2 regions of the Serratia bockelmannii genome follow, and region 2 is predicted to be linked to the other one. Evidence: predicted binding sites of a transcription regulator. Region 2 holds the regulator's gene; the other holds the start of a gene.

Region 1 (4,167 bases), 2.5 Mb from region 2:
GTTTGGCGACCGCGCTCAGGATTGAGGCGAACACCAGCGGCATGACGATCATTTGCAGCAGTTGCACATAGCCGTTGCCGACGATGTTGAACCAGCTGATGGATTCTTTCAGTACCGGGTTGTCGGCGCCGTACACCAGCTGCAGGCCCAGACCGAATACTACGCCGACCACCAGGCCGACCAGCACTTTTTTCGCCAGGCTCCATTGCTTGTGGCGGGTTTGCGCCAGCAGCAAAAGAAGCGCGACAAACACCAGCACGTTAATCACGAGCGGAAGATTCATCCCCAATGTCTCCAATAATCTTTCTTATAAAAACGACTACGCATCACGTATGTCGCGATGTAAATATCGTAACAGTTTGCTGAGTGGCCTACTTATATCCAAATGGAATTTGATATAGCTTTTTGTGTGTTTTTGTTTGTTTTATATACATCAAGATGATGGATTGGGCGTATTTTTGTGATCAGAGTCTGATATTTCTGATTTGCTCGACATAGGATTGCACCGGCAGGGTGAAATCGCCTTGCCAGCAGATGGCAAACGCCACCAGGCACAGACACAGTACGCGCTCCAGCTGGTTGCCTTTTTGCGAGTTGAGCAGGGGCAGGCGAAAACGCCAGCGGCACGGCCACAGCAGCGGCACGCCGGCGGGCGTGAGCATGTCGGCCAGCAGATGGCTGAAGTAACCGATGATCATGGCGTGCAGCGCGTCGGCCGGGATCGGCCAGCTACGCGGCACGTCCAGCTGAAACAGCGCCATGCCGCCGGCGATCGCCAGCAGGCTGTGGGTGAAACCGCGGTGGCCGAAGGCGCGGGCGATGGGCAGGGCGATCCAGCGCAGGCGCTGGCCCAGTACCGACTTGGGGTGATCGATGTCCGGCAGCAGCGAGGTGAGCAGCGCGGCGGGTATGATGTGCCACCAGTCGCCGGTAGCCAGCTCTGGCGTCACTTCCGCCTTCTTGGCGAAGATCGCGCAAGCGACAGAGAAAATGAGATGTCCTTCCGCGGTCATGCTGTTGCGATTCCGGCTGGTAAACTGTTAATTTATCCAGTATATGGGAAAATTCCCAGTAGTGGAAGCAGTTACCCTGTAACCAATTGTTTATTTTTCCCTGTTTTACAACGGCTTGTTACGGTGCTGCGTAACAAATCATCGATTTTGACTGGCGAGAACAAAAAGCGGGCGATGGGCGATGCATGAAGATGAGAAAAAAGACGGTGGCTTGGCGTGTGGCGGGAGGAAGCGGCGGCCTTGAACCGCGCTGCGTGGCAGTGACAACGCGCCGTGGGCCGTCGCTTTCCCTGCCACCCAGCATAATAACAACAGCATGCCGATTCAATAATAATGAAACGATGTTTCGTTTGTTTTGCGGCACGGATCCCTTTTATGGCGCAGAGCGGAAAGCCAGGGCGCCGATGGCCGGCGCCGCAGGTCAGGCAAAGTGGGCGGGAGTGAGCTGTTCCAGGGTCTCCAGCTTGTGGTCCGCCAGCGCCCAGCGCGGATCGTGACGGTATTCGGCCGCCGGGATGACGATGGAACGCATGCGTGCGGCCTTGGTGGCGATCATGCCGTTAAAGGAGTCTTCCAGCGTGATGCAGCGCAGCGGATCGCTGCCCAGGCGCTCGGCGGCGATCAGGTAGACCTCAGGGTGTGGTTTGCTGTACGGCAGGTATTCGGCGGAAACCAGCTGATCGAAGTAACCTTCAAGATCGAACATCTTCAGCACCTGCTGTTGCATGTGCAGCGGCGAGGCGGAGGCGAGGCCAATGTTCAGCCCCTGGCTGCGGCACAGCTCCAGCGCCTGCTGAACGCCCGGCAGCAGCGGGCGCGTCTCGTGCACCAGCTCGATGGCGCGCTCGATAATCCGCGCCGACACCTCATCGAGCGAAACCCCTTGCCACGGCATCGCCTGGTACCACATCTTCACCACCAGATCGATGCGCAACCCCAGCGTGTCCGGCAGCTTGTGACGGTCGGACAGATCCAAACCCAGCGCGCCGAAGATATCCAGCTCGGCCTGCAGCCACAGCGGTTCCGAGTCGATCAACAAGCCGTCCATATCAAAAATTGCGGTTTCAATGCGTTGCGAATAAGCCATTAACGGTTAACTCCTGCCGGCGCGGGTGAATGTGCCCGACACTTTATCATCGCCGGTGACGAGACTAAAACCTTTGCCTGCGCGTTTGGCTTTTGCCAAAACGCAGGATATTCCACGCCTCGCGCAATTTTAGCCACCAGCGCTGATGTTGACGCTCGGTGACCTGTTGCAACATGCGTGCGTAGTCCAGCACCAAACCCGGCGTCCAGGTCATGCTTTCGCCGCGGCTGCGCAGTACCGCCAGCATCCACAGATTGGGATCCAACACCAGCAACAGAAAGCGGCGCCACAGGTGTTTATCGCCCAGCACGCCTTCCAACGCGCTGTCGAGCGCGCCGATGACCGTGGTGGAGCAGTTGCGTCGGGTCAGATTGTAGGTGGCGTCTTGCCGATAACGCAGCCAGAATGCGCGCAGCGCCGCCGGGTTATAGCGGTAGAATTGAATTTTCTTGTCCGGTGGGCACCAGGCGGCGATCTCACCCGGCAGGTCGGGCAGGAAACGCCCGTCGACGTTGTTCTGCTCGCCGGCATGCAACAACTGGCGGAAATCCTGAACGGAATGGCTGATGTCGTTGAGCGGGTAGTGACTGATATACACATCCGGCGCGAGCGCCAGGGCGGCATGACCGGTGGAGATATTGCCGCCGCCGTCGACCGCCGCGATGTATCGGTCGACGATGTAACGTCGGCGTGGATCTTTAGCCGCACCAATCGGTGTCCAGACGTACACCGTGAGTGGCGCAGTCTCATCCTCCGGGTGCGGTGGCTGCCGCGCGGGGTGCTGATTCAGAGAGAAGCTTGTCAGTCTCCGGGCGATACGCAATAAGGCCCAGCCGGAAAGCACCATCATCACGCCGAGGCAAAAGGGCACCGTCATCCGATGCGGCGCCGGCCAGCCGACAAAAATCATCAACGAAAGCAGGATCTCGCCGCCGCCCGCCAGCGCCACGCCTTTCCATCGACTGTGTTGAATCACCGTGGAGGAGGCGATGCGCACGGCGCCGTCAAGCAGCAGCGCGCTGCCAAACACCACGGTGGCGACGATGTTATCGTCTGCGGGCACGTCCAGCATTAAAAAGGCCATAAACACGAAACCCAATCCCTTCAGCAACACCGGCCTGCTGGCCGAAGAGCCGATCACCAGCGCAGCGGATATCGCCACCAGCCCCTCCAGCGCCAGGATGACCGCCAGCGCATCCAGCGCCAGCACCGACCGGCCATCCTGCAGGATGTCGAACAACATCAGCGCCCCTGCGGCTATCCACAGCCAACCGAACAGCACCAGCAGGCGGCGCTGGCCGTGCAGCGCCTGGGCGCCCAGCAATAAGATAATCAGTCGAATCATGGCGGCCTCTGTCCGAATGGATAACGTTACCCCTTCAATGATAGTGTGCCGGCGCCGTTAAGTTTTTGATTTCGACGAATTCGGCTAAGCTTGTAGCACAGAGGGAGTGAAGAAAACGGTGGGCGAGTTTCGCCAACAGCAGGTAGACTTAGCCGATTCGGTTACGTCGCTAACAAGGGGAACACATGACGTATCAACAGGCCGGGCGTCTCGCCATTTTGAAACGCATTCTCGGATGGGTGGTTTTTATCCCGGCGTTGCTGTCGACGCTGATTTCCGTGCTGGGCTTTATCTATCAGCACAGTGAAAAAACCAAGGGCATCAACGCAGTGATGCTGGATTTTGTCCACGTGATGGTGGACATGGTGCGTTTCAACACGCCGTTCCTGAACCTTTTCTGGTACAACTCACCGGTGCCTGACGTGGATAAAAGCCTGTTCAGCGGCGCCAATCTGATGTTCATCATCATCTATATTCTGATCTTCGTCGGGCTGGCGCTGCAGGCCTCCGGCGCGCGCATGTCGCGTCAGGTCAAGTTCATCCGCGAAGGGTTGGAAGACCAGATGATCCTGGAGCAGGCCAAGGGCAGCGAAGGGCACACGCGCCAACAGCTTGAGGAGCGCATTACGCTGCCGCACCACACCATCTTCCTGCAATACTTCCCGCTGTACATCCTGCCTATCGTGATTGCGGTGATCGCCTGGTTCGTGATCCGCCTGTTG
Region 2 (4,167 bases):
GCCAACAGCTTGTTGAACAGGTCCTGACGGGCCGGCAGGCTCGGGCCTACCGCGGCCAGGCGCTGACGCGAGAAGTGCATGCGCGCCACGCGCGCCAGTTTCTGCGCGATGGTTTTATCCGTGCCGTGTTCGGTAGCCATGCGGCGCAGCGAAACGGTGTTGGAGAAGCGCACGAAGCTGTCGCGGCCGAGCCACAGCACGGCGAAGAATTTTTGCACGCCGTTCAACAGACGCAGGTGCGGCGTGCCGTGGCCTTCGCGGCCCGGCGAGCGGCCGAACATGACCGAAACCGGCAGCATCTGAATGTCGAGATCGGGATTGCTGCGATGCAGATCCAGGTAGTCGTGGAACAGCTTTACCGACTCTTCTTTCGGGGTGTAGTAGCGGAACACGCGCGGGCCGTCGTGAATGAACACGTAGCTCGGCAGCACGGTGCCGTCGATCTCCAGCGCGTTGAGCGGATCGGGCAGATCCTGCGCCAGGCACTGGGTGCGCAGCGTCAGCAAATCCGCCTTGGAATTGTAAGGTAAAACATACAAAATCGGCCGTGAGGGATCCAACCCTAGCTCGGTGACCGGATCTGAAGGGATGACCTTACTTCTTACCAACAATTTAAGTGGTAAATTCAATATTTTATAATAAATTTTACGCCAACCTGACATAACAACGTGAAGCCTCTTGTTAGCAATGCGCCGCAAGCATACCAGAAACCGGGTAGCAGATCTGTGGTGTTCGAAAACCGAGAGCCGTCAGCGCGGACTGTTCTAGACTCTTTTTATTATGACCGACCTCTGAGAAAGGCACGAAAACATGGCAAACCAAGCAACCGGATTGACCCGCATCATTAAGGCCGCCGGCTATTCTTATAAAGGGCTTTCCGCCGCCTGGCAACACGAGGCGGCGTTCCGCCAGGAACTGGTGGTGACCCTCCTGGCTATCATACTGGCTGTCTGGCTGGACGTGGGTGCGATAGCGCGCATTTTATTGATCGGATCGGTGGCGCTGGTGATGATCGTCGAGATCCTGAACAGCGCGATCGAGGCGGTGGTGGATCGCATCGGCAGCGAACACCATGAGCTGTCCGGGCGGGCCAAGGACATGGGATCGGCGGCGGTGTCGCTGGCGATCGTGCTGGCGCTGTTCGTTTGGGGCACGGTCTTGTGGCAGCATTTTGGCTGACGAAAGTCGCCTACTGACTGATTTTTATTTATTCTTCGGTTCCCAATCCGCGCTTACCTGTATATACTCACAGCAAGACTGTATAAACAAACAGGGGGCGGAATGAAAGCACTAACTACCAGACAGCAAGAGGTCTACGATCTGATTCGCGATCATATTTCGCAAACGGGCATGCCGCCAACGCGTGCCGAGATCGCGATGCGTCTGGGGTTCCGTTCGCCTAACGCCGCCGAAGAGCACCTGAAGGCGCTGGCACGCAAAGGCGTGATCGAAATCGTCTCCGGTGCGTCGCGCGGTATCCGCCTGCTGATGGAAGAAGAAGAAGGGCTGCCGCTGATCGGCCGCGTCGCCGCCGGCGAGCCGCTGCTGGCGCAGCAGCACATCGAAGGGCACTACCAGGTGGATCCTTCCCTGTTTAAACCGAGCGCCGATTTCCTGTTGCGGGTGAACGGCATGTCGATGCGCGACATCGGCATTCTGGACGGCGATCTGCTGGCGGTGCACAAAACGCAAGACGTGCGCAACGGCCAGGTCGTGGTCGCGCGCATCGAAGACGAAGTGACGGTCAAGCGCTTGAAAAAGCACGGTAACGTGGTTGAGCTGCTGCCGGAGAACAATGAATTCCAACCGATCGTGGTCGATCTGCGCCAGCAGAATTTCACGATCGAAGGGCTGGCGGTCGGCGTGATCCGCAACGGCGACTGGATTTAATCGCCGCGCCATCACCGCCGCTCCCTGTATCAATCGCCCCTGTTTTGGGGCGTTTTTGTTTCTGACCTCGCCCTTCGTCACTCTGTCACAGGAACATCCCATCATGCGCCTGATTTCCGCCTTCACCAGCGACACCGATAAAGCCCTGTGGCGCCTCGCCCTGCCGATGATTTTCTCCAATATCACCGTGCCGCTGCTCGGGCTGGTGGACACCGCGGTGATCGGCCACCTCGACAGCCCGATCTATTTGGGAGGCGTGGCGATCGGCGCGGTGGCGACCAGCTTCCTGTTCATGCTGCTGCTGTTCCTGCGCATGAGCACCACCGGCCTCGCGGCGCAGGCGCTGGGAGCGAAGAACCCGCAGGCGCTGGCACGCGCCTTTATGCAACCGCTGCTGCTGGCGTTGTTGGCCGGGGGGGCGATCGTCCTGTTGCGCTACCCGCTGATTGAACTGGCGCTGCGGATCGTCGGCGGCGATGGCGAGGTGCTGGAGCAGGCGCGGCGTTTTCTTGAGATCCGCTGGTTGAGCGCACCGGCGGCGCTGGCCAACCTGGTGCTGCTGGGCTGGCTGCTCGGCGTGCAGTACGTGCGTGCGCCGGTGATCCTGCTGATCGTCGGCAACCTGCTGAACATCGTGCTGGATATCTGGCTGGTGATGGGCCTGGGCTGGAACGTACGAGGGGCGGCGGCGGCCACCGCCATCGCCGAATATGCCACGCTATTGCTCGGCCTGTGGCTGGCGTGGCGAGTGATGCGTCTGCGCGGTATTACCCTGGCGATGCTGCGTCAGGCCTGGCGTGGCGATCTGCGCCGCCTGCTGGCGCTCAATCGCGACATCATGTTGCGCTCATTGCTGCTGCAGCTGTGTTTTGCGTCGCTGACCATTTTCGGCGCTCGCCTGGGGAGCGATGTGGTGGCGGTTAACGCGGTGTTGATGAACCTGCTGACGTTTACCGCCTATGCGCTCGACGGCTTCGCTTATGCGGTGGAGGCCCATTCCGGCCACGCCTACGGTGCCCGGGACGGCAGCCAACTGCGTAAGGTGTGGCACGCGGCCTGCAGGCAGGCTGGGCTGGTCGCGTTGGCTTTCGGCCTGGCGTATGCCGTTACCGGCCAGCAGATCGTGGCGGCGTTGACCTCCTTGCCGGAGCTGCGTGCGTTGGCCGCCCACTATTTACCGTGGCAGGTTATTCTGCCGCTGGTCGGGGTGTGGTGCTATTTGCTGGACGGCATGTTTATCGGTGCCACGCGCGGCGCCGAGATGCGTAACAGTATGGCGGTGGCCGCGGCAGGATATGGTCTGACGCTGTTCAGCGTGCCGCTGCTAGGCAACCACGGGCTCTGGCTGGCGCTGGCGGTGTTTCTGACGTTGCGTGGCGTGGCGCTGGGTTGGATTTGGCACCGTCATCAGGTGCGCGGCAGCTGGTTTGCTGCACGTTAGACCGGACGCTTTGTTGGGTTAATTATTAATTTATCTTATGTTTTTATTCATGTTTGCTTACATGTTTTCAGCCTGAATATTTCCGGTTTAGTTCGTTGTTTGTTAGCGTTTTTTGTGTTTATTTTTCTTTTTAATGGTTTTTTATTCTGATGTTTGGCTTTTTTATTTCCATGTTTAACTAGAATGAATCATGTGGCTGGTGAATGAAGGGGAGCGGTGCTTCTTAAGGTGAAGGGAGTATCAACCAGAAAAACTTCTGTTTAACCCCGGCCGGCGACAGGGATCACTGATTCACCACAGGTTAACGGAGAGACTATGAATAAAGATCAAGCCGACGGTAACTGGAAGCAGCTGAAAGGCAAAGTGAAGGAAAAATGGGGCAAGCTGACCGATGACGATCTGACGGTCATCGAAGGGAAACGCGAACAGCTAGTCGGTAAAATCCAGGAGCGCTACGGTTACCAGAAAGAGGCGGCCGAGAAAGAGGTGAAAGCCTGGGAAGGTCACACCAAACACCGCTGGTAACACGCAGGGCCGCCACTGACGGCGGCCGGCAACAGCGCAGGCCGGCGTCGCTCCATCCTCTGGCGCCCCGGCTGCAGGTACAGGGAAGTACCTGACTTCGTATTATTTCTTCTTGATGGCGATGCTGTGATCGTGTTCGGCGCAATCATGCTTGCTGTCACAAGCCTCAACTTCAACGCAACCGGCGCACAGACCGTGCGCTTCCACCACGCTGTGCCGCAGCGCAAATCCGGCTTCCTGCGCCAGCTTCTGCAGCGTTTCTTCCACGCCTTCGGTGGTGCGTTCGGTCACCTGGCCGCAGCGGTCGCAGA

What was found. Region 2 encodes LexA, which represses DNA repair genes until DNA is damaged. Its sites were predicted from a motif close to TNCTGTATGTACATACAGNA; they were not measured.
Region 1: ACSJLU_RS10555 (metal-dependent hydrolase) is a predicted target of LexA. The motif match lies at 1,036-1,055, and genes of this name have one in related genera.

The regions. Positions count from the first base shown of each region.
Region 1 covers NZ_CP196512.1:2,188,414-2,192,580, forward strand. Annotated here, with positions in the region: gene ACSJLU_RS10550 (L-cystine transporter) at 1-283, opposite strand, end outside; gene ACSJLU_RS10555 (metal-dependent hydrolase) at 465-1,013, opposite strand; gene hxpB (hexitol phosphatase HxpB) at 1,435-2,100, opposite strand; gene ACSJLU_RS10565 (HdeD family acid-resistance protein) at 2,165-3,445, opposite strand; gene ACSJLU_RS10570 (YniB family protein) at 3,631-4,167, shown strand, end outside.
Region 2 covers NZ_CP196512.1:4,730,741-4,734,907, reverse strand. Annotated here, with positions in the region: gene plsB (glycerol-3-phosphate 1-O-acyltransferase PlsB) at 1-662, opposite strand, end outside; gene ACSJLU_RS22495 (diacylglycerol kinase) at 811-1,179, shown strand; gene lexA (transcriptional repressor LexA) at 1,282-1,890, shown strand; gene dinF (MATE family efflux transporter DinF) at 1,994-3,331, shown strand; gene ACSJLU_RS22480 (CsbD family protein) at 3,647-3,856, shown strand; gene zur (zinc uptake transcriptional repressor Zur) at 3,959-4,167, opposite strand, start outside.